Linked DNA regions of Lujinxingia sediminis. The protein of the gene in region 1 binds, or shares a complex with, the protein of each later gene. Links are inferred from orthologs where the notes say so. Each region holds a gene or a part of one and is shown in the gene's direction. Other genes may lie near its edges.

The links.
Region 2: the proteins of dinB (region 1) and dnaN are in contact, whole or in part, in a solved structure (PDB 1OK7), measured with the Escherichia coli proteins. The link is inferred for Lujinxingia sediminis from one-to-one orthologs.

What each region holds. Positions count from the first base shown.
Region 1 is NZ_SADD01000005.1:37,475-51,813, reverse strand. Bases 4,310-7,172 are described here. They hold dinB (DNA polymerase IV), read left to right. Parts: upstream 4,310-5,144; coding sequence 5,145-6,200; downstream 6,201-7,172. Other genes in these bases: EA187_RS10590 (PHP domain-containing protein), read right to left, coding at 6,277-7,155; EA187_RS10600 (hypothetical protein), read right to left, coding at 4,310-4,945. Outside these bases: EA187_RS10610 (CehA/McbA family metallohydrolase domain-containing protein), read left to right, coding at 1-2,140; EA187_RS10605 (hypothetical protein), read left to right, coding at 2,130-2,804; more of EA187_RS10600, read right to left, coding at 3,230-4,309; EA187_RS10585 (vWA domain-containing protein), read right to left, coding at 7,317-8,783; EA187_RS10580 (SurA N-terminal domain-containing protein), read left to right, coding at 9,011-10,054; EA187_RS10575 (matrixin family metalloprotease), read left to right, coding at 10,057-11,181; EA187_RS10570 (hypothetical protein), read right to left, coding at 11,126-11,824; EA187_RS10565 (hypothetical protein), read right to left, coding at 11,821-12,321; EA187_RS10560 (mechanosensitive ion channel family protein), read left to right, coding at 12,564-14,339. UniProt on the Escherichia coli protein: Poorly processive, error-prone DNA polymerase involved in translesion repair and untargeted mutagenesis. Copies undamaged DNA at stalled replication forks, which arise in vivo from mismatched or misaligned primer ends.
Region 2 is NZ_SADD01000003.1:285,634-300,063, forward strand. What follows is about bases 4,874-7,827. They hold dnaN (DNA polymerase III subunit beta), read left to right. Parts: upstream 4,874-5,765; coding sequence 5,766-6,890; downstream 6,891-7,827. Other genes in these bases: EA187_RS08870 (hypothetical protein), read right to left, coding at 4,874-5,095; recF (DNA replication/repair protein RecF), read left to right, coding at 7,057-7,827. Also shown: EA187_RS08855 (OBAP family protein), read left to right, coding at 1-221; EA187_RS08860 (ribonucleotide-diphosphate reductase subunit beta), read right to left, coding at 718-1,737; EA187_RS08865 (ribonucleoside-diphosphate reductase subunit alpha), read right to left, coding at 1,734-4,121; more of EA187_RS08870, read right to left, coding at 4,787-4,873; more of recF, read left to right, coding at 7,828-8,205; EA187_RS08885 (class I SAM-dependent RNA methyltransferase), read left to right, coding at 8,818-10,344; EA187_RS08890 (hypothetical protein), read left to right, coding at 10,528-11,370; GTP 3',8-cyclase MoaA, read left to right, coding at 11,480-12,481; EA187_RS08900 (molybdenum cofactor biosynthesis protein), read left to right, coding at 12,483-13,202; EA187_RS08905 (cyclic pyranopterin monophosphate synthase MoaC), read left to right, coding at 13,335-14,240. UniProt on the Escherichia coli protein: Confers DNA tethering and processivity to DNA polymerases and other proteins. Acts as a clamp, forming a ring around DNA (a reaction catalyzed by the clamp-loading complex) which diffuses in an ATP-independent manner freely and bidirectionally along dsDNA.

The sequences.
Region 1 (14,339 bases):
CTTCCAGCTTTCGCTTCCCGCCGGACGCTACTGCCACCGGGTGCGCGCCAGCGGCGAAACCTCGGGCTTTAAGAGCTTTGAGGTAGGAAGCAAGCCGCTCAACCTGCGTGCCGAGGCCCCGAGTTCGGGCCGCGTGGAGCTCGTCGTCGTCGATCAGTCCGGCTCCCCGGTGCCCGCCAAGCTCACCATCGTGGGCGAATACGCGCCGCAGCCCGGCCAGACCACCCGTGACTTCCTCTTCGATCTGGAGGTGGGTGAGGCGTGGCGCACCAGCGAATTCGCCAACTACGAGGAGGGCGACACCGCGCCCCGCCGCTACATCGAGGGCATCACCTTCGCCGGGGCTGACGGCCGCGCGCACATCAACCTTCGCCCGGGCAACTACACCGCCTACGTCTCACGCGGCACCGAGTACTCCCTCTTCAGCCAGGCCATCGAGGTCACCACCGGCGGCATCGCCCGGGTGCAGGCCACGATCGAGCACCAGATGAAGGTCGAAGGCTACCTCAACGGCGACTTCCATATGCACGCCCAGGGCTCCATCGACAGCGGGCTCGACTACAACGAGCGGGTCATCAGCGTGGCCGCCGAGGGCGTCGACGTGGTCGTGGCTACCGACCACAACTTCATCTCCGACTACATGCCCTACATCTACCGCAACAACCTTCAACCCTTCCTGCGCTCGATCGTGGGCCTGGAGCTGACCACCTTTGAGGCCGGTCACTTCAACGCGTTTCCGCTGCGCCAGGACATCACCTCGATGAACCGCGGCTCGATGGCCTGGCAGGACGTTCCCCCGCAGCAGATCTTTGACGCGCTGCGCGAGCTCGGGAGCCTCGGCCCCGATCGTACGATCGTGCAGGTCAACCACCCCCGCGACTCGCTGCTCGGCTACTTCAACCAGCACTACGTCAACGCGCTCACCGGCGTGGCCGATCTGCCGGTGAACACCGCCGAGGGAACCGACAAGATCATCGCGACGGTCTCCAGCCCCAACGGTCCGGCCTTCGTGCGGCGAAACGACGACGGCACCTACGAGTCCACTTTCTCCGACGACTTTGACGCCATCGAGATCTACAACGGCAAGCGCGTGCACCTGCTTCGTCACTACCGCATGCCGGTCGACAAGGTGGATCTTCCGCAGGAGATCGTCGACCAGCTCACCGAGGAGCAGTACGAGGCGCTCCCGGATGAGGCCGGCGTGATCCTGTGTGACGGCGATGAGGTCGCCTACCCCGGCGGGCTCGACGACTGGTACACCTTCCTCAACACCCGACGCCCCGACGGCACCTACCGTCGCTACACGGCCACCGGCAACTCCGACAGCCACTCGGCCGCCTCCGCCGGCGATCCGGAGCCGGGCTACCCCCGAAACTACTTCTACGTGGGCCATAACGATGCCCAGGCCATGACCCCCGATCAGCTCGTCGACGCGTTGCAGAACCATAACAACGTGGTCACCAACGGCCCCTTCATCGCCATGTCGGTCGGCGGCAAGCCCCTGGGCTCGACCGTGACCAGCACCACCGGTGAGATCACCCTCGATCTGCAGGCCCACGCCGCCGACTGGGTGGGCGTGGAGCGCTTTGAGATCGTGGCCAACGGGGAGGTCGTCTACCAGGGCACGATTGAGCTTGGCGAGGAGGGCAGCTGGAGCGACTCGGTGACGCTGGAGCTCGACGGCGACACCTGGTTTGTGATGGAGGCCTCCGGCGACACCAACCTCTTCCCGGTGGTGATGCCCGAGGAGATTCCCCAGGTGGACTTCGAGGCCGCGCTGGGCTCGCTGGCCGGCTCCTTTGGCTTTGGCGGCGCGGTCGAAGGCTTAAGCCCCACCGAGACCGGGGAGGTTCGCCCTCTGGCCTTTACCAACCCCATCTGGGTCATCGACGATCGCAGTGGCGAGGGCCGCACGGAGTTTGAGCCCCCGAACCCTGCCCCGTCCCGCTGCGTCGACGGCACCTTCGAGGCCGCGCAGATGGCCGGCGCGCTGCGGGACTATGTGCCCTTCGGCGAGCGACGGCTCGACGCCAAGAGCGTCCCTCTGCACCTGCATGAGCATCATACGCCCATCGATCGCACCCAGGGCGACCTGCGCGACGTGCGCCTGATCTTCGAGCACTGGGGCCATGGTCATTAATTTTTCATGTTTTTCATGTGGCCCCATCCCACCCTCCAGCCGGCGCGCCACCGGGGCGCTCCGGCTGGCTCTCGGCCTGTGTCTACTCTCGGGCCTCACCCTCGGCCCCTCGCCCTCCTACGCCCATGAGATCGGCGCGGAGCGTCAGGTGCTCGTGCAGGTCTTTGAGGATCGTGTCGACGTGGCCCTCTTCTACACCGAGGCCCCGGGCGCGCGCAGCGGGCTTCTGCTCACCCGCTTCGACGTCAACGGCGATGGCAAGCTCGAAGGCCCCGAGGCCGATCTGGCCGGCCGCGCGCTCTTGCCGCGGATGCTCGGTGGGCTGCAGTTTGAGCTCCCCGGAGAGCGCCCGCGCACCGGCCAGCCCGAGCTCAAGGTGGAGGTGCGCCAGGGGCGTGTGGCGGCCGCGGCGATGATGAGCTACGCCCTGCCCGAGCTTGAGGTGGAGGCCACGCGCACCATGATCGTGCGCGCGCTCAAGGGTGATGTGCTTGAGAGCGAGCTGCATATCCTGCCCGGCGGCGCGCTGATCCCGGCCGACGCCGAGAGCGGCCCCGGTGCGCTCCCCTCGGTGTTGCGGGCCGGCGAGGAGGTGGAGGCGCGTTTTGTGGCCACCGCCGACGCGCTTTTCGGAGACGACGGTTCGGAAGCGCCGGCGGAGTAACCCCCTCCCCGGCCAGACACCCTCTGCCCGGGGGGGTGTCCGACCCCCTCCCCGGCCAGACACCCTCTGACCTCGGAGCTCCGCTAAGCCTCCAGAGCCAGAGGCCCTCTGACCTCGGAGCTCCGCTAAGCCTCCAGAGCCAGAGGCCCTCTGACCTCGGAGCTCCGCTAAGCCTCCGAAGCCAGACCACTCCTGGCTCAAGGGGGTGTCCCACCCTCTCTCCTACCAGAAACCTCCCGGCCCGTGGGGGGCTGAACACCCTCTCCCGCCAGAAACCTCCCGGTTTTCAGGCCTGGCGACCTCTCAAAAACCCTTTCCCCCCAAACCCGACCCCCTCCCAGAACGAAAAACCTGATCAAAAAACCCCGGCGATGACTCGCCGGGGTTTTCAATCACTGACCTTCAGAAGGCCGGTGCCACGCGAATTAGAGCGCGGTGCCGGAGAAGGTCACTTCATTAAAGCGAATGTTCCCCGTCGTTGCACCCGCGTCATAGGGATACACACGATAGGCAACCGGCCCTGCCGTACCATCTGTGGGCGGCAACTCGAACGTCTGCGTGATCGTGCTGTCCCCGGAGGTGTTCACGAAGGGCAAGTCAGCAAAAACCAGCGAGCCATCGGCGTATTCTGCGGCAAACTGCAACTTACGGGGCCCGGTGTTGGTCGCCCGAAGATTAGCCACCATGCTGATGTTGCTGAAGCTGGTGAAGTTGACCTCGAACCGGAAATACTCATCAACCAGAGGCGTCACACCGTCGACATCAAAAAAGTCGGCCCCGCCCGTGAACCCGGAGCAGCGCCACTGCCCACCCGAGACAACGTCACACGTCTCAGTCACACCATTGCGGAAAAACTCACCGCTTCCCGTACCTTCGATGGCGTCGAGCCCGGCCTGAAAGTCCCACGCGGCAACCGTCACCAGTTCCCCGCCGGTCTGGCCGGTCACCGTCAACGTACCGGCGTCGGCCGGGGTGAAGGTGCCGATCACGCCGTTCACGCCGCAGTAGGTCCAGGCGTCGCCGGCGTCGAGCGCCACGCGCCAGACAAAGCCGTAGTCGCCGGCGGCGATGGTGGTGCCGAACTCACCAAGGAGCTCACCGGTGGCGTCGGCGATGCCTTCGGAGTAGGTCCAGGTGCCCGGGTCGGCGCCCACATCACCGTAGCCCAGCTCAGCCACGAAGGTCGCCGGTACGTCGGTACCCACGCCATCGACTTCCACGCTGACCAGGCCGTCGGCGTCAGCCGCGGTGCCCTCAGGCGTGGTCACCGCGTCGGTGACAATCATGCACTCGCTGATGGTCATCACCGGATCGGGGTTGGTCGTCCCACCGCCTTCGCCGTCGGCACCGTTGCAGACCGTGGCGGTCTCCACCGCGCCGGCGGCGTCGGTGATGGTGATGAGGTAGCCACCGGCATCGGCGCAGGCACCGCCGGCGGCGATGGGGGTGACATCGATGGTGGGGCTTGCGCCCGGCTGACCATCGGCCCCCGGAGCGCCGTTGCACACGTCGAAGGGGGCCGCGTCGCCGATGGTCACCGAGACGCCGCCAAAGTCGCAGTTGGCGGGGCTTCCCACGCTGACCGAGGGAGCTGCGCCATCGGCACCGGGAGCGCCGTTGCAGACCTCAAAGGGGTCGCCGTCGCCAATGGTCACCGAGACGCCGCCGAAGTCGCAGGACTGCGCTTCGCCGATGATCACGGTGGGGGAGGAGGCTTCGCCGTCGATGCCGTCGACGCCGTTGCAGATCACGGCGGTGTTGAGCACGGTGCCGTCGGCGGCTTCCACGCGCACTTCCTGACCGCCGGCCTCGCAGACACCGCCGGGCTCAATCGCCTCAACCACCACGTTGGGAGCGTCGCCATCGGCGCCATCGACACCGTCGGTGCCCGGCTCGCCATCGGTACCATCGACGCCGTCCGTGCCATCAACGCCATCGTTGCCGTTGGTGCCGTTGCAGACCGTGGCGCTCTCCACACCGTCCACATAGACGATGATGCCGCCCGACGCGCAGACGTCGCCGGCTTCGATCGACTCGATGGTCAGCTCCGGGGCGGGCTCGGCCTGAATCTCAGAGCCGCCGCAGGCAGCGAGGGAAAGAACCAGCGAGACAACCAGGGACTTGCGATTGACGTACTGCATGTACGACCTCCCGATAGGATGTTCTGGATGGAAAAGAGTGTGAGGGGTGGACCTGCCGTCCGCGGCCCTCATAGAGAAAAGAGCGCGGACTTGTCAAAGGGGGAGTTAAGATTTTCTCAAGCGTTTCAAGCCTGTTACAAAAGGGGGCGCAGAGCCCCTCCCAACGCGGAGCGCGGCCGAGAGTAAGGCGAAAGAGGCCATGAGGAAGATCATTCACGTCGATATGGACTGCTTTTTTGCAGCCATAGAAATGCGCGACGACCCCCTACTTCGGAGTCGCCCTATCGCGGTAGGCGGCGATCCGCAGCGCCGCGGGGTGATCGCGACGGCGAATTACGCGGCGAGGACCTTCGGGGTGAAGTCGGCGATCGCGTCGGCCTACGCCATGCGCCTGTGCCCGCAGCTGATCATCGTGCCGCCGCGCATGCAGGTCTACCGGGAGGAGAGTCAGAAGATCCGCGCGATCTTTGAGCGCTACACCGACCAGATCGAGCCGCTCTCCCTCGATGAGGCCTTTCTCGATCTGACGCACACCCCGCACCACAGCGGCAGCGCGACGCTGTGCGCGCGGGCGATCCGCGAGGCGATCTTCGAGGAGACCGGACTCACAGCGTCGGCCGGAGTGTCGATCAACAAATTTCTGGCCAAGGTGGCCAGCGAGATCAACAAGCCCGACGGCCAGGCGGTGGTCGCCCCCCATCAGATCGGGGCGTTTATGCAGGAGCTTCCCGTTAAGGCCATCCCCGGCGTGGGCAAGGTCACCGCGCGCAGCATCCACGACATGGGGGTCAAGACCTGCGGTGACCTCCAGCGCATTGAGCTCGCCGAGCTCATCCGTCGCTTTGGCAAACGCGGAAAACGCCTCTACGAGCTGGCCCGGGGCATCGACGATCGCCCGGTGCGCACCGAGCGGATCGCGCGAAGCGTGAGCGTGGAGAACACCTACGCCAATGACCTTCCCGACCTGGCGGCGTGCACCGCGCGCCTGCCCGCCCTGGTCGAGAGCCTGCACCGGCGTCTGGGCCGAAAGAAGCGCCCGCCGATTCGTGCGCTCTTCGTGAAGGTGAAATTCGACGATTTTCGTCAGACCACCGTCGAGCGCGCCGAGCTCACCGAACCCACACTTGAGAGCTACGCCCCGCTACTGGCCGAGGCCCTCGATCGCAGCGAGCGTCAGGTGCGCCTGCTGGGCGTGGGGGTGCGCCTGGATCACGACTACGACCATCTGCCCCAGCAGCTCGAACTTTTTTTCTAGCGTGTCGATCAAAAAGACCCGCGCCGGGAGAAGTCAGCGCGGGTCGAAAAAGGGTTCGAAAGCGAAGGTGAGGCGGTCAGCGCCAGCCCTGGATATGGGCCCAGGTCGTCTGCGCCAGACGATCGAAAAACGCGTCTCGCCAGGTTGGACTGAAATTCACGCGGCCCAGGCGCTCGATGTCGTCGGGGAGGCTTCCGTGCCAGTCGTTGCTGGCGCTCATCATCAGGCCGTAGTTTTGCGCCACGTCGACCAGACGGCGCTCGGTGGCCAGGTCGTGCGAGGGGTGACGCACCTCCAGGGCAAAGAGCCCCGCCTCACGCCAGCGGTCCAGGTGTCCGACCATGGTGGTGTAGCGTCCCGGATGCGCCAGAATCACCATGCCGCCGGCCCCCTGAATCAGCTCCAACGCATCATCCACCGAGAGGTAGGCCATGGGCACATAACCGGGCCCGTCGGCGCGCAGCCAGCGATCAAAAGCTTCCTGAGGGGTGTCGACAAGCCCCCGGGCGTGCAGCGCACGCGCAAGGTGGGGGCGACCGACATTGCCCTGGATCGACTGCGCCATCACATCCTCAAGGGTGACCTCCAACCCCAGAGCGCGCACCCGCTCGACCATCTCGGCCATGCGCTCGTGGCGCGCGACCTCCATGGTCTCGGCGTAACTGGCGAGGTGGGGCTCGTCGGGGTCGAAGCCGTAGCCGAGCACGTGAATGGACTTTCCTTCGGACTGCGCGCTGATCTCGATGCCGCTGATAAAACTCACGCCCACCTCGGCGCAGGCGGCCTGCGCGCGCTCCAGGCCACCGGTGGTGTCGTGGTCGGTGAGCGACCAGTGGGCCACGCCCCTCTCGGCCATCAGCCGGGCCACGTGCTCGGGCTCAAAGGTACCATCGCTGACGGTGGAGTGGCTGTGGATCTCCATCGGGCCGTCGGCTGGCCAGCTCGGGGTGCTCATAGGGCCTCACAGGGTTGGGGACGATCAAAACATGCCGCGTACAGAGAGCGTCTGACGCGGCACAATCTGGGGGCCGAACCCCGGCGGGTCAAGCCTCCGCGCTCGGTGCTCGGGGCTCGGGGCTCGGGGCTCCGGGCGCGGGGGCCTCAGCGGCCCCACGCTCAGAAGCGGCCCGGGGCGGCCTCACCGCGCTCAAGCTCCAGGTCGCGCTCACTGCGCTCGAAGCTCAGCGAGCGGCCGGCGGCCGAGTTCGGCGCGGCCCGCTCCATCTTGAACTGCACATTCTGGACCTCGTCGGCGACCGCTCCCATCGCCTCGGCGGGGAGCCCGAACTTCGCGGCGGCCTCATCCATGCGACGGCGCTCGCGGGCCAGACGCCGGGTGGCCCCGTCCTGGTCGCCGCGGGCGTAGTCTCGGGTGGCCTCGCGCAGGGTGCGCAGGGCGATGGCCTCCTGAACCCGCGCCATCACCTCGGGGCGAAGGCTTGAGACCATGGCGACGTCATCGCGGGTGGTCGTAGCCTCCACGATCATCTCCTTCTCAACGGGACGCTCGGCCACGCGATCCTCGTAGGTGAGGATGGCGCGGATGGCCGCCTTACCATCAAGCGGGATGCCGCGGGTGGTCACCCGCACCATCACCCGGCGGGTGGTCTGCGCGCGAAGATCGCCCAGCCCCAGGCTCAGCGCCCCCGTGCCCACGTCCACCGGCATGCCGTAGACCTCTTCAAAACGCACTCCGGGCGATGGCAGAAGGGTGAGCGTGACGCCGGTGGCGACCGTGCCGGCCAGGGCGTCAAGCTCCTCGGTGAAGGCCTGCTCAAAGTCGGAGGCGCGGGCGATGTAGCTGTAGTTGCCGGCGCCCTCCTCGGCCAATGAAGCCATCAGATCGGCGTTATAGCTCGTGCCAAAGCCCAGGGTCGTCACCGAGATCCCGCGGGAGCGCACCCCGCGCACCAGGCGCTGCAGCTGCTCATCTCCGGTCAGTCCGGCGGTGGGAAGCCCGTCGGTCATCACGATCATGCGGTCGACCGAGCCCTCCCGCCGCGCGCCCAGGAGCTGTTCGGAGGCCTCCTCCACCCCGCCGCTCAGGTGGGTGGCCCCCGTCGCCTCGATGCGCTCGATGGCCGCGATCACCTCCGCCCGACTGCGCGCATCGACCCGCGTCGAGGGCATATCGACCCGGGGTCCGGCCCCAAAGGAGATCACGCTGACGCGGTCGCCCTCTTGAAGGCGCTCCACAAAGGAGATCGCCGCGTCGCGCGCCTTCACCATCGGCTCCCCGTCCATCGAGCCGGAGCGATCCAGCACCAGGGCCACATTGAGCCCGGGGCGGCGCTCGGCGCGGGCCTGCCCGGCCTGAAGTTGCACATCGAGGTAGGTTTCGGCTTCACGCTCGGCGAGTACCTGAGTGTGGGCCAGCTCGGCCGAAAGGGTGAGGGTGGGGTTCTCGTCGACCGGCGGGATCGTCTCAAGCGACGTCACCGGGGTCATCAACGCCTCGCCAGCGGCTGTCGCCAGCGCGGGCACCACCGTCTCGGTATGTTGAAGGAGCCGCGCCTGCGTAAGCCCCGCCGTCAGCCCCACCACCACTCCCAGCACGATCCATGCGACCTGCGTTGCGTTCATGACCTCTCCTTATCGGTCGGGGCAGCCCACCGGGGAGCTGCGATCATCAAAGCCTTCCCCGGTGCAAACGCGGTCAACGCGCAATGGATCTAAATCTCGCGAAGATTTTTGACGTCGAAGCGCGCGTGCTCCCCCCCGGCCGGGGAATGCGCGGGGCGATCAGCGGCATTCTCTCTATGCGACACGCCCTTGTTGCGAGCCCCGGCCACTCCCTGTAAGACGCCTCTATGAAGCATCGTGTGCACAACCTGAGCTTGAAGACGCTGAGCCTGCTGCTGGCGGTCCTACTCCTGGGCTGCGATCCGGGCGTAAGCGAGCCCCCCACCGAGATCTCGGCGGAGGCGTCGGGCGCGTTGAGCCCGGGTGGTGCAGACGCGCCCGGGGCTGCGGCCGGAGTGGAGGCGTCACGGGTTGTCGCCAGGGTCAACGAGGTGCCCATCCACGCCATCGAGGTGGAGCGACGCCTCGACCGCATCGATGAGCTCTACCGCCACGCGCGTCGCCCCTTTAACCCGGCGATTCGCCAGATCAAGCGCAACGAGGTCATCGACCGCCTTATCGATCACGAGCTTTTACGCCAGCATATCGATCAGGCCGCCGTGGAGATCTCGCCCAAACGCATCGATCTGGCTGTGGAGGAGCGCGTCGACGAACATTTCGGCTCCACCACCGCCTTTCAGCGTTATCTGAAGGCCGAAAACCTCTCGATGAGTGACTTTCGCCGGGACGTTCGCGACGCGATGATTCTCGAACACACGCTCCTCGGCGATGCGATCGCAAAACCCACCGCTGAGCCGGCGGTAAGCGAGGCGCAGCTGCGCGAGATCTACGCGCGGGTGGCCGCCGGACGTCCGGCCGCAGCCCGGGTGCGGGTGAGCAGCGTGACCCTGCCGGCGCGGCATCGCCAGCAGGTCGCCCGTATCAGCCGGGCACACTGCAACACCGAGTCGCTCCCCGAGGAGGCCATCCACCGCGACCTGGGCTGGCGTCAACGCCACCAGCTTCCGGCCGCAGCCGGCTTTCGGCTCTTCGGCCAGGGCGACTCTCCGGCGCAGAGTGCCGTGGTACCCGCGCCCGACGGAAGCAGCGTGACGGTGTACTGCGTGCACGATCGTCGTGAGGCCGGTGTGCGCGATTTCGATGAGGTGGAGCCGCTCTTGCGTGAGCGCGCCAACCGCGCACTGCTCGAATCCAAACGCCGCGCCCTGCTGCAACGCCTGCGCGAGCACGCCGAGATTGAGCGCGTCGAAGACAGCGCGCCGGGAGAATGACCATGTCCGGCGCGCTCGCCAGAGCCCTGCGCGTGAACGCCCCGCTGCTGGTCCCGCTACTGGCCGCGCTCGCTTCGCTCGCGCCCCTCCCCGCGGCGGCCGAGCTTCGCTGGATCGCCACCGACAGCTCCCCTCCCCGCCCCCTGGCCGACCTTCCCCCCTCGACCCACGCCGAGTTCAACGGCTTTGCGCCCGAGTCCGCACACCTTCCGCTGCCCCTTCGCCTCACAGGCCCGCTTCCCGAGGGCGTAGCGCGCGCCGATGTCATCGCCGCCATCGCGGCATCGGCGCGCACCTGGAACGCGGTCAGCTGCGCGCAGGTCGCCTTTGAGACCGAGGTGCGGGATGGCGAGTCGGCCAGCGAAGTAAAGGCGGTCGAGGTGAACTTTGAGCCGGGCTCCGGCCCCAACGCCGGGCGTATCGCCTGGACCTCCTACGCGGCCTCGCCAGACGAGCGCGCCAGCATCACCCTCAACAGCACGCTGGTCGTCTGGCGCTCAGCCCCCGATCCCTTCCAGCATTTTGCCGAGCCCGAGCGCCCCGCAGTCGATCTGCAGGCCGTGCTTACCCACGAGCTCGGCCACGTCCTGGGACTCTCGCACACCCTGGCGCATAACGCCGCGTCGATGAGCGCAGCCTACCTGCGCGACGGCCGCCAGCGGGTCTTGAGCGCCGACGACAAGCTCGGCCTCTGCGCCCTCTTCCCCGCCGAGGGCCGCGAATGCTCCCGCGACTCCGACTGCCCCGAGGCCGGCAGTTGCGTTGAGGAGGGCGTGTGCGACCCGCACCGCGGCCAGACCGGCGACTACTGCGCCTTTGACCTGATGCACTGCCCGGGCTTCTGCGTGCTCGACGACGCGCCCACCGGCACCGGCTACTGCTCGGAGCCCTGCATCTCCGAGGCGGACTGCCCCACCCATTTTTCCTGCGCAGTCAACGGGGATCGCGACGAACACGTCTGCACCTTTGCGCCCGCCCCGAACGCCGAGCAGGCGTCAGGAGGCTGCGCCCACACGCCGATGCCCTCGCACATTCCGGCATCCCCCCTCCTGCTCATACTCCTCGGCCTGCTCACTCGCCGCCCGACGCATCGGGGGCCTCCGCATGCCACTGCATCGCGAGAATAAGCTCTTCAAAGACCTCGCCATAGGCCTCCAGGCGTCCCTCCAGACAGAAGAGCGAGAAGACCCACATCTGCTCCTCGCGGTGATGCAGCCAGGTCATCAGGCGGTAGGATTCGCCATCGGCGTCGACCCCGTAGGTGATCAAATCGCCGGTGCTGCCTCCAAAGACGACATCCCGCTCGGCGGTCTCCACCCGAAAGCCCGCCCCCTGGATCTGGTTTTGGAAACTCTGGGCGTAGCGCTCGGCGCGCCCCACCAGGATCTCACCACTGAGGCGCACTTCGATCTGCGCCTCGCTGTCGCCGCTGGCCCGAAAGGTCGCCACCGCGCCGGGGCCGGACGCCACGATGACCCACCCGGAGGGGCGGCGTATACGCGCGCCGATCGACTCGAGGGTGACCGCCTCGGCCCGGGCCTCGATGGCGTCCTGCGCCACTCGCCCGGCCGAGGAGCGGGACAGGCCCTCGGCCTGCTGCACCCGAGGCGGGGCGACTGGCTGTGTGCCCTCCCTCAGCGCCCCCTCGTCCTCCTGAGCGCGCGCCGAGCCGGGTCCCACCACGACGCTCCCCACGAGCGCCAGAGCGACACAGGCCCGCGCGCTCCATAGAGCGGCGGGCCTGCTCAAGCTGGCAACACTCAGCTTCACTCGGCCGCCTCAAAGCTCATCGAGGAGACCACCGTATCGAAGTCGCCGCGGAGGTTCTGCGCCTCGCTGTCCTGCATGTAACCGATCACAAGCCAGGCGGTGCCTTCGCGCAGAAACTCAAACACCAGCACGTTCACGGTTTGACCGGAGTGGGTGTAGGCGTAGCTGCTCAGCTTGCCTTCACGCTCACCAATGGTCGAAGCCGCGCTGCTCTGCTGCTCGAAGCTCGACTCGGTCAGCGTCTTGTGGAAGGTGCTGAAGAAGACGTCCGCCACATCCTGGCTCATCAACTTGGTGCCGATGACCTGAATCTGGCTGCTGGTTTCAGCGTGCTTGAAGTTGGCGACGGCCTTGTCATCATCGGCGTTGACTTCCCAGGCGCTCGGCGGCGTAACCGACACGCCGAACTCCTCATTCTGCACCGCCCCTTGAGCGACTGCGACCGACGAGAGCAACAGCGTGACCAGCAACACGGCGAAAAAACGAGCGATTTTCATGGGGTATCTCCTAAAATGGATATCGCGACACGTCGCGCGAAAGTCTGTGGACAGCACGGAGTTATAACAGCAGGGGGTGGGTCAGGCAACCGCAGGCTTCAGACCACCACCAGCCCCACCTGAAGCCCCGGAACGAGGGGGGAGCAGCGCAGGTGACGAATGCAGCGTCGCCACGTACATTGACGCTCGCGATGACGAAACCTTCACCTCCCCGATGATCTTCCGTCGACGGCCCGGCATCTATGTTCGACTCTCAGCCTCAAAAGTCACGCCCGACGTTGGGCTTTGTGCTGACGACGATCGCATTCCTTGCGCTCAGCCTGGCCTGGCTCAACCCGCTTCACGCGCAACAACCCGACCTCCCCTTTGTCGGCCCGACTCCATCCTCCGAGGAGAGCGGTGGTACGGGCTCCAACTCCGACGAGAGCAGCTCCCAACAAACACCGGATGCTCCCGGGGTCGATGTGCACTCAGTGGAGCCGGGCCTGGACCAGGCGCAGACGCTCCTGAAACAAAACTACGCCGACTTTCTCGTTCGCGAGCCCCTGCACTTCGACCTGAGCCTGGCCGACAACCTCCTCATCGACGCCTACGCGCTCTGGGACGGCCTGCGCGACCTGCGCGAGAGTATCGCCCAGATCAATCCGTGGATGCTGGTGGACTGGGCAATGCCCATCCTCATCCTGCTGATCTTCGCGGTCCTCTTTATTCTGCTCGACCGCCAGGCTCAGCGTGTCGCCCGGCGCAGCCAGATCCTGGTGCACATCGATCTTTCCCCCTGGCTGACCAGCGTTCTGCGCAGCCTGGCGTTGCTCCTGGGGCGAGCGGCGGCCATCGCGCTGCTGGTGGCGCTGAGCTACTTCCCGATTCAGGCGGCCTTCTCCAGCGTGGCCTGGACCCGGGTGCTCTCCGGAGCGCTTTGGTGGCTGCTGGCCTACCGCGCTGCTCACGCCATGATCGTGACCACGCTGCGCTTAAGCCCGGTCGACCCCGGGGCCACCTCTCACTACCTGCGCCTGGAGCGTTTTGCGCTGATCACGCTGCGCATCTCCCTGGGCTTTTTGCTCCTGCTCACCGCGCTCTACCATTTCGACTATCGCCCGGACGCCATCGGCTTTGTCGCGTTTGCGTTTCGGCTGACCCTGGCGCTGGCGCCGATCTATCTCTTCTTCGCACGCGACGCTGTGCTGGCGCTTCTGCCCGCCCCCCAGCGCTCTCCTCTCTACGCGATGGTACGCCGCGCCATCTCGGCAAACTATTACGGGATGCTCGCGGTCACCATCGCGCTGCTGCTCTTCAACGCCGCCGGCTTCGTGCACGCGGCGACGTTCATCCTGGCGCGCGGCTATGCGCTGATCGTGCTGCTGACGCTCTCCTTTTCAGCAGCCGAGCGCCTGCGCGCTTTCGTGGCCAACAAGACCGAAGAGGCCCGCGATGAGACCGAGAACGAAGAAGACGCCCTGACCTCTCCGCTCCTGCGCGCCATCGAGCAATGGACACTGGCGCTGGGGGGCCTGCTGGTCATCACCCTGGCGCTTCGCCTGCTCGCGCTCTACGAGCCGGTTGTGGCGCTGCTCAGAGTGCCCTTCCTCTCGGTGGGCAACGTCGCCATCTCCATCTACAGCCTGCTCACGATTGTGCTGATCGTGGTGGCGACGATCCTCTCCATTCGCCTCTTTAAGGCCCTGCTCAACGCCAAAGTCTATCCGGCGCTCAACGTCGATGTGGGCGTGGCCTACGCGGTCAACACCCTTATCAATTACGCGCTGATCGTGATCGCGTTTGTGCTCTGCATGGTGGCGCTGGGCGTGCAGCCCTCGGCGGTGATGGTCGTGCTGGCCAGCCTGGGCGTGGGCATCGGCTTCGGCCTGCAAAACCTCACCGAAAACCTCATCAGCGGCTTTATCTTGCTCTTTGGCCGCGCCGTCAAAAAGGGCGACTTCATCTCAGTCAACGACGTCTACGGCCGCGTTGAGGCGGTGGGGGCACGCAGCGTCGTGGTGCGCACACCGGATAAT
Region 2 (14,430 bases), on another replicon or contig:
CCGTGCTCATCGATATGGCCGAGCCCCAGGAGGGCGTGGACATGTTGGCCGGCGCCTTCCCCGATCGCGAAAAACCCGTCGGCATCGAAGATCGCGAAAACAGTCGACAGGGCCGCGGTGGCGGGCCCATCACCCCCTCCGAGGAGAAAAAAGACTCGGAGGAGAAGAAGGACGAGTCCAGAGACACGCGGGAGAATATGAACGACAGCTCCGCCGACTGAGTTTTTTGATGCGTTCTTCGCGACCCCCCCAACCCGAGCGCATCCAGAGCGACGCCTGGCACCCGAGCGCTGATCGAGATCGCGCTCGAACTCGTACTGGTAGCTCGTACTCGTGCTCGTACTCGTACTCGTGCTCGGACGCGCCCCACCAGCGGCTCTCACGAATCGCCCACATCGTGTCCCCCCCAAGCCCCACAACCACCCAACCACCCAACCACAACCCGCACACCCCCCAACCCGACGCGAACCCGAAATCCCGAGCGCATCCAGCCGCTCTCACGAATCGCCCCACATCGCGAACCCCGGCGCTCCACAACCACCCAACCACCCAACCACCTATCCACAACCCGCACGCCCCCCCAACCCGACGCAAACCCAAAGATCCGAGCGCATCCAGGGCGACGCCTGACAAGGAGATAGGGATGAAGCTGTAGCAACGCTACCGCGAATCCCTATCGACGCCGTCAGCGTCGTCCTGGGGCGCTCGGCACTCGGATCAGAAGTCTTCGTCGAACTTAACCTCCCCCTCGACCGCGACCTGGTAGGCGGAGACGCGGCGCTCAAAGAAGTTGGTCACTTCCTGAACGTCCTGCAGGTCCATAAAACTCAGCGGGTTCTTCGTGCCAAAGATCTCGGGCATCTCCAGGGTGCGCAAGCGCTGGTCGGCGCAATGCTCCAGGTAGGCGCGCACATCCTCCACGCTGAGCCCGGCCACTCCACCTCCGAGCAGATCCTCGGCAAAGAGCGCCTCGCAGTCGACGGCCTCCCGGATCATCGTCTGCACCTCAGCGCTGAGCTCCTCGTCAAAGAGCTCCGGCTCCTCCCGGCGAACCGTGCGCACCACCTCGAAGGCAAACTCCATATGGGCGCTCTCATCGCGAAACACCCAGCTTGTCCCGGCGGCAAGCCCGTGCAAGAGCCCCCGCGAACGCATGAAATACACGTAGGCAAAGGCCCCGAAGAAGAAGAGCCCCTCGATGCACGCCGCAAAGCAGATCAAGTTGAGCAAAAACTGCCGGCGATGCGCCCGTGTCTCCAGCCGGTCGAGCCCTTCGATCGAGTCCATCCAACGCATGCAAAAATCGGCCTTGGCCCGAATCGAGGGGATGTTTTCAATGGCCGCAAACGCCTCGTGACGCTCCTCAGGATCCGGCACATAGGTGTCGAGCAAGGTCAGGTAAAACTGGACGTGAAGCGCCTCCTCATAGAGCTGCCGGGCCAGATACATCCGCGCCTCCGGCGCGTTGATATGCTGGTAGAGGTTGAGCACAAGGTTGTTGGCCACGATCGAGTCCCCGGTGGCAAAAAACGCCACCAGCCGCTGCACCATATGCGTCTCGGCCTCGGTGAGCGAGTCGCGCAGATCGTTGACATCGCTCGAAAAATCAACCTCCTCCACCGTCCAGGTGTTCTTAATCGCGTCGCGATACATCTGGTAAAAACTCGGGTACGTCATCGGGCGAAGCGTCAGACAAAAGCCCGGATCCAGCAGATTGTCGGGTCGTTGAATACTCATTGGCAGGCCTCACAGATCTCGGGGTTTTCCAGCGAACAGGCAATCGCCTCGCGTTGAGGCACCTCGACTGTCGTCTTGGTGATTCGCGTGGCCGGACGCGAGCGCAGGTAATAGGTCGTCTTCAGGCCACACTTCCAGGCGTAGAGGTACATCGAGGAGAGCTGTCCCAGGGTGGGGCTCTCAATAAAGAGGTTGAGCGACTGACTCTGGTCGATAAATGCGCCGCGCTCGGCGGCCATCCCGATAAGCGAGCGCATCGGGAGCTCCCAGGCCGTGCGAAAGACCGTCCGAAGCTGCTGAGGCAGCTCTTCAAAGGACTGCACCGAACCTTCGGAGTTCTTGAGACGCGCGCGCATCCGCTCATCCCACAGCCCCAGCTCCTGGAGCTCGGCGACCAGGTAGCGGTTGACCTGAACAAAATCCCCCGAGAGCGTCTCCCGCTTAAAGAGATTGGATACCTGGGGCTCGATGCACTCGTAGCACCCGGCGATCGAGGCGATGGTCGCCGTCGGCGCAATCGCGCAGAGCAGCGAGTTGCGCAGCCCGACCTTCTGAATCCGGGCCCGGAGCGCCTCCCAGCGCGCTGGCTCCTCGGGGCTCACCCCCCACAGGTCAAACTGCAGCTGGCCGCGCGCGGCCCGCGTCTCTTTAAACGCGGCGTGCGCCCCGTGGGCCTCGGCCAGGTCGGCGGAGGTCGAGAGGGCGTGAAAATAGATCTCCTCAGAGATCCGCTTCGAGATCGCTCGCGCCTTCGGGCTGTCGAAGGGGATCTTCATCTGAAAAAACACATCCTGAAGCCCCATCAACCCCAGCCCCACCGGACGCCACCGATCGTTGGACGCCGCCGTCGATGGAATCGGGTAGTAGTTAAGATCGATGACCCGATCCAGGCCTACCACCGCGGTGCGCACCGTCTGTGCCAGCTTCTCATAGTCGACAACCACCTCCCCCTCGGCGTTTTTCAGGGTGTGCCTGGCGAGGTTGATCGAGCCCAGGTTGCAGACCGCCGTCTCCTGAGCCGAGCTCACCTCGATGATCTCCGTGCAGAGGTTCGAGAGGTGAACGCGCGCCCCCTCCTCGGCGGTCTGATTGCAGGTTCGGTTACTCGGATCTTTAAAGGTCATCCACCCGTTGCCGGTCTGCGCCAGCGTCCGCATCATCCGCCCGTAGAGGTCACGGGCTCGCAGCTCGCGCACCGCCAGCCCCTCCTTCTCGGCCTGCTCGTAGCGCCGATCGAAGGCCTCCCCATAGAGATCTGGAAGCTCCGGCACCTCCTTCGGGTCAAAGAGACTCCAGGATTCATCGGCCTCCACCCGTCGCATAAAGAGATCCGGGATCCAGTTGGCGATATTCAGGTTATGGGTGCGCGCGGCTTCATCGCCGGTGTTATCCCGAAGCTCCAGAAACTCCTCGATGTCGGCGTGCCACGGCTCCAGATACACGCAACACGCCCCCTTGCGCTTACCCCCCTGATTAACCGCCGAGACCGACGCATCCAGGGTCTTGAGCCAGGGCACAATCCCGTTGGACTTCCCGTTGGTGCTCTTAATGAGCGATCCCCTCGATCGCACCCGATGAAACGCCGTGCCAATGCCCCCCGAGAACTTCGAGAGCAGCGCGATATCGGTATAGCGCTGGTAGATCGCCTCAAGCTCATCGGCCGGGGAGTCGAGCAGAAAACAGCTGGAGAGCTGCTCAAATGACGTCCCGGCGTTAAAAAGCGTCGGGGAGCTTGGCAGATACTCCAGCCCGGAGAGCAGCGCGTAGAGCTTCTCGGCCTGCGCCATATCCTCACTCAGCGCACACGCGATCCGCAGAAAGAAGTACTGCGGCGCCTCCATCACTCGCCGGCTCTCCGGATGCCGCTGCAGGTAGCGATCGTAGAGCGTCTTGATCCCAAAATACTCAAAATGCGCGTCGCGGCTGCGATCGATGAGCGCGTCGAGCTCCTCGTGATGGGCCTCGACAAATCCCTTGAGCCGCGCGTTGTAGCGCCCGACCTCATAGCCCCGCTCCACGCACCGCGAGAAGCTGGTGATCCCCTCGCTCTGCAGATCATCCCCAATCCGCTGCGCCAGCAGTCGCGCGGCCAGCTTCGAGTACTGCGGCTCCTCCAACATCAACGACGAGGCGACCTGAATCGAAAGATCGTCGAGCTCCCGGGTCGACGCCCCATCAAAGAGCCCCCCGATCGTGCGCACCGCCACCCGCGTCGGATCGACCCGGGACAATCCCCGGGCGCAGCGGCTGATCGCGGCGACAATCCGCTCCAGGTCAACGCGTTCATAGGTGCCGTCGCGTTTGACGACACGCATCCCTCCCTCGTCTTTTCCCCCCTCATTCTCGTCGCTCTGTTCTGGCAGTGTTGCAGAAGTGGTGGTCATCTCTCATCCCTCGCTGCTCGGGTCATACGCGGGAACGACCAACCTCTTCAGAGCTCTCGGGCGCCTGACCCCAAAAGTTCCTCCAAAGTCGACCAGCGCTCCCGCGAGCGAAATGGGGCTTTGGAGGGCGTCTTAACGCTCACCTCTCTAAAAGCTCCCGAGTCGGACTGGCGCGGGATGTCTCCCCGGCGCCAGGCGCTGGCAGGTCTTCGGGCTCTCGAGCGCGCCCTTTTAAAAGGCACCTACTGCCCACCGCTTCCCAGGCTCTCAAGCCCAGTGCCATTGGTGGGGGTCGTTCTCGAATACCGCTGCGGGGCAGCTCCGGAGTCTCACCGGATTCCCTCTTCGGTGTCGCGATCATCTCGCGAAACACCAGCACGCAAACCACATAGAGTGGATCCCCCCCGTGGTCAACCACAAGATGTTGTGTTTCGAAGGCACGTCCGCGCCAACACGCGCTCCTGCCATCAGCCCCCTTTCGATGGGCGTTCCGGCGCGTGGCGACGCGTGAGTCTTTGCGGCGAGTCGTTTTGAAAAGAACGACGCCCCCCTGCACTTCGGTCTTCACCATCACGCGGGAAGAACTCGAAAAGGAGGGGGGCGTTATCTGATCATGGAGATGTTTCTGGCCTGCTCAGCGCGCTCCGCTGCTGCGCAGGCAGGGCCTAAAACTCCACCCGGTCGCCCGGGCGCAGGTTGCCGTCATAGCCCGGATCATCGCCCTTTTTCTGGCGGGCCTTGCGCGCGTTCCACGCCGCGCTCCCCAGAAAGGCCGGCGCGGCCACCACGCATAAGGGGCACATCACCGTGCCAAAGGCCGCAAGCCCCGCCACGCTCAACGCCCCCATCGCCCCGCCAAAGATCGTGTGCTCCCGCGCGCGGCGGCGGTACTCGCAGGGCGCTTCGCCCTGGTGTTGCTCCTCCTTCACGTGGATCGAAGACGCGCTCCCCTGGCCTGCTCGTTGTGTCACCATCTCAACCTCCGCAGCTCTCTCGAAGCGGCCCCCACTCACCATGAGGGCGCTCCCATCATCATCATCAGGGCCCCGAGCCACTCGCCCACCATCGCATCGTGTCGCGCTGCGGTGGCATCGGCACCCCACACCTACGTCCTGAGAGGAAAACAACGCCCGCTCACCGAACCTTCCGCCTCGCCATCGCACGACCTTCTCGAACGTCAAAACGCACCCGACTCCCCCCCCTATCTGAGCTATTTGATCCTTAAGCGATCGACCTTGATGAGAGAGCCCTGTGGAAAACTCTGTGAGAAACCCTGTGTTAAAGCTGTTAATCCACAACTGGAAAACCTGGGGCAAACTCGGCTCTCAGATTCTCCCCACATCTCCCACAGCCTTTCCCCGATCCGAATGTGGATAAATACTCGAAGTATTCAGGTGCTTTAGCGCTGCTCTCCACATTTCCACAGGCCCTACTTCTTCTACGTACCTCAAACACACCAAACCTTTTTTGTCTTTTGGTAGAAGATCCGTGACTGTGGAAAACTCCTGAGGCTCTAAGGGGCGCAAGCTCGCGAGTTACAAGGGCGATTGCCACTTGAAACCCTCCTCAACCTGTGGTGGATTGTCAGGGCTTACGAGCCGGGAAATTTATAAAAACCCAAACCTCTCCGCGGAGACGCGCTCCATGAAGATTCGCATTTCCAGCAAGACGCTCACCGACGAGCTCTTCAAACTTCAAGGCGTCGTCAGCCACCGCAGCACGCTGGCCATTTTGTCCAACGCGCTCCTGGTGGCCGAGGGCAACACGCTGACCCTGCACGCCACCGACCTGGACATCTCCGTGTCCACCTCCTGCGAGTGCGAGGTGCTGGAGCCGGGCAAGGTCACCCTGCAGGCCCGCAGCCTCTTCGACATCGTCAAAAACCTCGAAGAAGACACCCTCTCGCTGGAGACCGAGGAGAACCACTGGGCCAAGCTCAAGAGCGGCAACGTCAACTGCCGCATCGTCGGCACCCACGCCGATGAGTTCCCGCACCTGCTCGACATCGCCGGGGTGGAGCTCTTCCCGATTGGCACCCGTCGCCTGCTCGACATGATCGAGAAGACCCTCTTCAGCGTCTCCACCGACGACGCTCGCGCCAACCTCACCGGGGCCTTCTTCAAGGTCACCAACGAGAAGACGCTTCTGATGGTCTCCACCGACGGCCACCGTCTCTCCAAGATCGAGACGAAGCCCGAGGAGTTCGACGCCGGTGGCGACATCCCCGCCGCGCTCAACAAGGGCATCATCATCCCCCGTAAAGGGCTCGCTGAAATCAAGCGCACCGTCGATGCGAAGAGCGATGAGCTCAGCTTTGGCATCATCGACAACAACATCGTCTTTAAGAGCGGCCCGATGAGCCTCTCGGTGCGCCTGATCGAGGGGAGCTTCCCCGACTTCACCCAGGTGCTGCCCAAAGAGAGCGAGCACCGCGCTGTGGTCGAGAAGGACGTCTTCCAGCAGGCGCTCAAGTTCGTGAGCCTCTTTGCCAGCTCCAAGACCAACAACGTGCGCATCTCGCTGAGCGACGAGGGCCTGGAGCTCTACGCCTCCGACCCCGACCGCGGCGAAGCCACCAAGGTCGTGCCGATGCAGTACGGCGGGCAGGCTGTCAAAGCCGGCTTCAACTACCGCTACCTCAACGACGTGGTCAGCGCGCTCGACGGCTCCGAGGTCTCCATCGAGATCATCGACACCCTCTCCCCCACGCTCATCCGCGACACCCAGCGCGACGAGATGCTCTTCGTCGTCATGCCCATGCGCCTCTGATCCTTTTAATCAGGGTTTTTCAATTAAGGGAGTTGTTCCGTATCTGGCAGCTGAATTTGTTTTAAAAGATAGTTAGCGCGCGCCTCCGACGACCTTCGCCGGGGGCGTTCGCGTTTTCGCGCCACCCCTGAGCCATAGAGCCCAACTTTTTCGGGATAGTTCATCGATGCTTCTGGAAGCCCTTCGACTGCGCGATTTTCGCAACCTGCAGCACGTGATGTTGACGCCCAACCCGCGTTTTAACGTGATTGCCGGTCCCAACGGTCAGGGCAAAACCAACCTCCTGGAAGCCATCTACCTCTTGAGCGCGGTGAAGAGCTTTCGGCCCGGCACGACCAACCGCGCGCTGATTCATTTTGAGCGCACAGAAGCCACCCTGGAAGCTCGCGTGGAGCGCGGAGGCCATGAGCGCCTGGTGCGCCTGGAGATCTCCGAGCGCGGCAAGAAGGTGTTTTTGAATGAGGGGCAAGTCCGCAACATATCTGAGTTTTTCGGCACCCTGAACGTCGTGATCTTCGGGCCGGATGACATCGGCATCCTGCGCGGCTCCCCCTCGGAGCGCCGCCGCTTTATGGACCGCGCCATCTTCAACGCCCACCCGGCCTTTGGCACCGAATCCACCCACTACGAGGACGTGCTCAAGCACCGCAACGCGCTCTTAAAAGAGCCGCGTCAGGACGCCGCCCTGCGTGCGGTCTACGACGAGCAGCTCATCACCTACGGCGCCCAGATCCTGCGCCGCCGCCTGGACTTCATCACCCACTTTCGACCCGTGCTCACCCGCACCTTTTCGACAATTTTCGACCCCTCGCTTGCCGCCGACCTGCGCTACGCCCCGAGCTGGCTCGCTGAGGGCGAAGAATTTCTGGATGAGGCCGAGGCCTTAAGCTCCCCGCAGTACCTGGAGCGTGCCCTGGAGTTGGCCTTAAGGCGCACCGAGCGCGACGAGCGCGAGCGCGGCTACACCCTGATCGGCCCCCACCGCGACGACCTGCACACCACGCTGGGCGGCCACGACGTGCGCACCTTTGGCAGCCAGGGCCAGACCCGCGCCTTCGTGCTCGCCATGAAGATCGCCGAGATCACCTACCTGGAAGAGCGCTACCATTTTGCGCCCATCCTCCTGCTCGACGACGTCTCCAGCGAGCTGGACCGGGAGCGTAACCGCCTGCTCTTCGACTTTTTGCGCGCCCGCACTCAGGGGCAGGTCTTCATCACCACCACCCACCGTGATTTTATTCTGCTCGACCAGAATTTGAGTATTTTTGACGTGCAGGGCGGTCAGGTCATCGAGCGTGTCTCGGACGACGCGTGATTACCCCGACCGAAGAAACCCTCGTAGCGCTCAATACGATGGTCCGAAGCGAGCGACGCGGCTTTCACCAGTTGAAACATTTTTTGTCGAAGTGAACGACGCGGCCTTCGCCGGTTAAAACATCCGTCCCGAAGCGAACGACGCGACCTCCGCCGGTTGAAATAGCCTTCGTGAAGCGAGCGACAAGGTCTCCGCCGGTTGAAATAGCCTTCGCCAGGCGAGCGTGATGGCTTTCGCCGGTGAACATAGCTTTCACGAAGCGAATCGCATGCCTTTCGCCGGATAAAAGAGGTGTTACGAAGCAAGTGACGCCCCTGTTTGAAACGCAACGAGCCCCGTCGAAGAAAATGGCGTGGCTCGTTCATCCAGCGAGACACGCGTCGAAGGGAATCCCTCACCTCTTTTAGACGGGGCATGACGCGTTGAGCGCTTTGACAAAGGAGCTTCAACCGGCGGACACCTCGACACAGCGAATGTCAGGGCGCGTTCAAAACGAAATCACGTGCCGGACTGCCCGACACTGCTATTTTAATTTAAAACCATCGCGTCGAAGCGCATCGAATAAGGCGCTCGACGTGTTTGAGCCTTCCACGTCTGAAGAGAGCAAAACACATGATTCTGGAGCTTAGCCGGGGATTTCGACACGGCGATGAGGTCGAGCTGACCATCGACAAAATGAACGAGCGGGGCCTGGGCGTCGCCTTTGTCGAGACGGTCATCGGCCCGCAGAAGATGGAGAAGCGCTACGAGGTCTTTGTGCGCAAGGCCATCCCCGGCGACCGGGTGCGCGTGCGCATCGATAAGACGCGGCGCAAACGCGCCTCGGCCACCCTGCTGGAGATCCTGGAGCCCTCGCAGCTGCGCATCGAGCCCCGCTGCCGCCACTTTGGTACCCGCGAAGAGGCCCAGAAGGGCTGCGGCGGCTGCACCCTGCAGTCGATGCGCTACCGCCATCAGCTCGCCATCAAAGAGCGCCTGATCAAAGAGAACTTTCAGCGGGTGGGCCTCGACCCCGGGCTGGTGCTCCCGCTCAAGGGCATGGAAGAGCCCTGGTACTACCGCAACAAGATGGAGTTCACCTTCGGCGACGACGCCGAGCGTCACTTCGCGCTGGGGCTTTACCCCTCGGGCTACAAGTTCGAGATCCTCAATCTTCAGGAATGCCACCTGCAGTCGGAGTTCGTCTCGCGTTTTGTGCCGGCGATGAGTCATTTCTGTGCCTCGGTGGGGCTGGAGCCCTACCACAGCCGCCGCGACGAGGGCTGGCTGCGCAACCTGACGATCCGCGAGGGCAAACGCACCGGGGAGGTGATGGTGGAGCTGATGACCAGCCCGGCCACCGAGGTGCGTCTGGGCACCGAGACGGTCGATGCGGAGCAGGCCGCGCGGGCCTTCGCCGCCGAGGCCCAACGCCTGGCCTCGGAGCTCGGGCGGCCCATCACCTCCTTTTACTGGTCGCGCTACATCGCCGAAAAGGGCAGCCGCACCCGCATCGAAGAGACCCTGCTCCATGGCGAGCCCGTGTTGAGCGAGGAGATGCACCTGCCTGGCGAGCAGGTGCTGCGCTTTGAGATTCACCCCCGGGCCTTTTTTCAGCCCAACACCCTGCAGGCCGAGCAGCTCTACGCCGAGGTTATCGAGCGCGCGGGCCTGCTCGACGCCGATAGCCCCAACCGGCCCCAGACCGTGCTCGACCTCTACTGCGGCACGGGCACCATCGGGCTCTGCCTGGCCCCTTATGCCGAGCGCGTGCTCGGCATTGAGCTTCAGCCCGACGCGGTGGACAACGCCCGCAAAAACGCCACCGACAATCAGATCGACAACGCCACCTTCTTTGTGGGCGATGTGGGTAAGGTGCTGGCCAGCCCCGAGTTCATCGAGGCCCGCGGCGACGCCATCGACCTGGTGGTGGTCGACCCGCCCCGCTCCGGGCTTTTTGACCAGGCGATTGAACAGATTCTGGAGATCGCCGCCCCCACGCTGGTCTACGTCTCCTGCAACCCCAAAACCCTGGCGGACAACCTGGTGGCGCTCACCGCCGGGGGCTACCAGCTGGAGGTGGTGCAGCCGGTCGACCTCTTCCCGCAGACCTACCACGTGGAGAACGTCGCGCTCCTGGTGCGCAAGACGTCAACCTGAGTCGTTCGACCCGAAACCCATCAGCCGCCTCCGCTTTGCGGCGAGCCCGGGCGCTGGTAGCTTGGGCGCCCGTCGACTCCCGGCACGATTCATGCGCTGTGTTCCTGTGTAGGGGCCCCGAGCAGGGCTGCGGGGCGACGTGGTTCCGATAAACATTTCAGTGCTGATGGTGATGAGGTCGCTATGAACTTCGAGCTGCTGGTTGTCGTGGTGATTGTTGGCTTCGGAATCGCCGCGTTCTTTGTGGTGCTTCAGAACATCTCGCGCATGCAGGAACTTATGAAGACGAAATCGTACTGGCGAGCGATCGCCGAGAAATTCAACCTCAAACACGACTCCCCGACGGCCGGCCATGTGGAGCGGCTGGTGGGTTCTCACCGCGCCTGTCCGCTGATGCTCACGGGCACGGGCGACCCTTTGAGCGAGGGTTATGAGCTTGTGGCCGAGGTCGATCTCGTCACAGCGCTGCATAAAACGCTGACCCTGGTCAGCGAGCCCGACGCTCAGGAGGCTCCCACCATCGCCACCCTGCAGGCCGAGGGGCCCTCGCAGGCCCATGAGCTTCTGCAGGCCCCGGAGCTTCGCAAAGCCTGGGATGAGGCCGCCGCCTTTGCCAACTCTATGGAGGTGCGCGACGCCACCCTGCGCCTCAAGCGCCGCGGTCCGCTCAGCGATGAGACGATCCTCGAAGAGCTCACCGAGCTGGCCGTCAGCCTGGCGATTGTGCTGGAGAACCAGGCCGGAAGGTTCGTCACCCTCACCCCCGAGGGACGAAAGATCGAGGCGGCCTCACCGGCTCAGGCCGGTCGGATGCCCGTCTCCGGTGCGCTTCACTCCCGCAGCACGAGCCCGATGAAGGGCGACTTTTTTGATGAGAAATCCGGCTTTCCGGTGCGTGGCGAATGGGATCGTTCCGGGGAGTTTCGGGTGCCCGCCGAAGGCAAAAAAGACGCCGAGGCGAAGCGCAAAAACGCCCCCGAAGACGACCTGAAGTTGCTTGATACGGATGATGGCGACCTCTTTTAGGGTTATGTGAGCCCGACATCGGCGGCGCGCCCTTCAGACGACTGGACAGCGCCCCTCGCCACACTACACTGAGCGCCGACTTCGGGTTTCTCTTGCAGGCAGTCGGCCCATGACCTCATCCCTTCCTTCATCGCAGCTCATCGACCGTTTTGGACGCGCGCACCGTTCGTTGCGCGTCTCGGTCACCGATCGCTGCAACCTTCGCTGCTCCTACTGCATGCCGGCCGAGGGGCTTCCCTGCGCGCCGCGCTCCGAGCTGCTCACCTTTGAAGACATCACCTTTGTGGTGGGCGTGGCCTGCGAGCTGGGCGTCGATAAGATTCGACTCACCGGCGGCGAGCCTTTGTTGCGCCGCGATCTCCCCGAGTTGGTGAGGATGTTAAAGGGGGAGACGGCGGTGGCCGATGTGGCGCTGACCACCAACGGGCTCCTGCTCGAGCGCAAGGCCGCCGAGCTCAAGGCCGCCGGTCTCGACCGGGTGAACATCAGCCTGGATTCGCTCGATCCGCAGCGTTTTCGCGAGATCACCCGCAACGGCACCTTCGAGAAGGCCTGGGCCGGGCTGGAGGCCGCGCTTGAGAGCGGCTTTGCGCCGGTGCGCGTCAACACCCTGCTTCTGGCCGGCATCAACGACGATGAGCTCGACCGCTGGATTGAGCTCACCCGCACCCACCCGGTCGATGTGCGTTTTATGGAGATCATGCCGATTGGGGAAGGCGCGCTGCACGCAAAAGCGGGCCGTTTTGTGAACCTCAGCGAGCTCATCGCCGAGCTGATGGCCACGCGCGGCGTGGTGCCCGATGTGGCCAGGGTGGGCAATGGCCCGGCGCGCTACTACCGCGCCCCGGGCGCGCAGGGCCGCCTGGGCTTTATCACCCCTATCTCCAACCCCTACTGCGACACCTGCGCGCGACTTCGATTGACGTCGACCGGGGAGCTCCGGGCGTGCCTGGCCGTCGATGACCAGCATGAACTCAAAGAGGCCACCCGTAGGCGCGATCGTGAGGCGTTGCGGGCGATTTTTGAGCGCGCGGTCTTTCAGAAACCCGCCGGCCATCAGTGGCGCAAGGGCCACGTGACCGCCGCGGGCATGTCGGCGCTGGGAGGTTGAGATGAAGATCCACGTGCGATTCTTTGCCGGGCTGGCCGCCCGCGCCGGCTGCCGCGATGGTTTCATTCAGGTTGCGCCGGAGCTCGATGAAGATGGGGAGGTGTGTGTCGCCGACGCCCTCTCGGCCATCGAGCAGGAGTTTCCCTCCCTGGCTTCGATGCTCTCGCGGGTGGCGGTGGCGCTGGACGACGCCATCGTCTCGACCTCGACGCCTCTCTATGACGACGCCACCCTCGATCTCCTTCCTCCGGTAAGCGGGGGCACCGACCGCCCCGCAGATCCCTCACGCTGGCTCTCCGAGACCCCGCTCGATATGAGCGCCCTTCTGGCCGAGTGCGAGGATCCGGCCGGCGGCGGCCTCGTCGTCTTCAGCGGTGATGTGCGCAACCACCACGAGGGCCGCCGGGGTGTCACCGCCATCACCTACGAGGCCCACCCGGCGATTGCCGCCCGCGTGTTGCGCGAGCTGGAAGCCGAGGTGCTTGAGCGTTTTGAGGTGTTGCGCTGCCGCATCCAGCATCGCACCGGCCGCGTCGAGGTTGGCCAGGCCTCGGTGCTTGTGATCTGCCGCGCCGCCCACCGCGACGCGGCCTTCGAGGGGGCCCGCTACGCCATCGACACCCTCAAGCTCAAGACCCCCATCTGGAAGCTGGAGCATTACGATGACGGCACCGAACGCTACCTCGACGGCACTCCTCTTCAGCCGGAAGCGAAGGAGTAAGACCTTTCTCGCCATCTTTGCCCCCCGATCGTTTGCCCCCCGATCGTTTGCCCGGGGCTGAGCTCCTGAGGCTCGCCACCTGACACAGGCGCCCGGGCGGATCGCCAGCGACTTTTGATTGAGAATCAGCGAATGAAAGACATCACGCATAAACCCACCAGCGAGCGTTTTGCGCGTGCCTCGGCGATGCTGCGCATCGACCCGGCGATTCTTCAGGCCACGGCTCACGGGCGTAAGACCGATAAGGGAGACGCCATTGAAGCCTCGCGCGTGGCGGGGATTATGGCCGTCAAACGCACCTGGGAGGCGCTTCCTTTCTGCCACCCGCTGCCGATCACGGCCTGCGATGTGCATTTCGACTATCTGCCCGAGGGCATCTACCTGGAGGTCACCGCCACCACCGTCGGCCAGACCGGCGTGGAGATGGAGGCGCTCTACGCGGCCAGCGTCGCGGCGATGAATCTCTACGACATGCTCAAACCCCACGCCTCGGCCGATACCGGGCTCATCAGCGTGACCGACATCAAACTTGTCGAAAAACGCGGCGGAAAGAGCGACTTCCGCGCTCCGGTCAGCGTGCGCGCCGCCATCGTGGTGACCTGTGACGCGGTTGTGCAGGGCTTCAAAGACGATAAAGCCGGGCGCATCGTGCGTGACCGTCTGCTCAAGCGGGAGGGCGTCGATATTCTCGACTACATTCTGCTGGGCAACGATCCGGGGCCGATCGAAGCGACCCTCGACGATCTGCTGGCCCGCGAGCTCGATCTGATCATCACGGTGGGGGGAACGGGCCTTGAGCCCTACGCCCGCACCGTCGAGGTGGTTCAGTCCCGCATTCAACGCCCCATCCCCGGTATGATGGAGGCCGCCCGCGCCCACGGTCAGGCCCGCACCCCGCGCGCGCTCATCTCCCGCGGTGTGGCCGGTCAGGCCGGGCACACGCTTCTGGTGACCCTTCCCGGCTCTTCGGCCGGCGCCGCGCAGAGCTGCGACGCCATACTCACCGGCCTGCTCGAAGCGGTGCGCCCCGCTCCTTAAAAGGGTCCATCGGGCCGCGATGGCCCTTCTCCCGGCCCCCTGGCCTCCTTCAAACGCCATGAAACGGGCAAAATACCGGCCCTTTTGGGCGCGCTCCCCGGCGCTGTTTCACGTGGAACACGCCATTTGGGGCCGGTCTAAGTCGCTGAGGTCTAAGGGTATTTTAGAGCGTCATGCCTTCGTCGGGCAG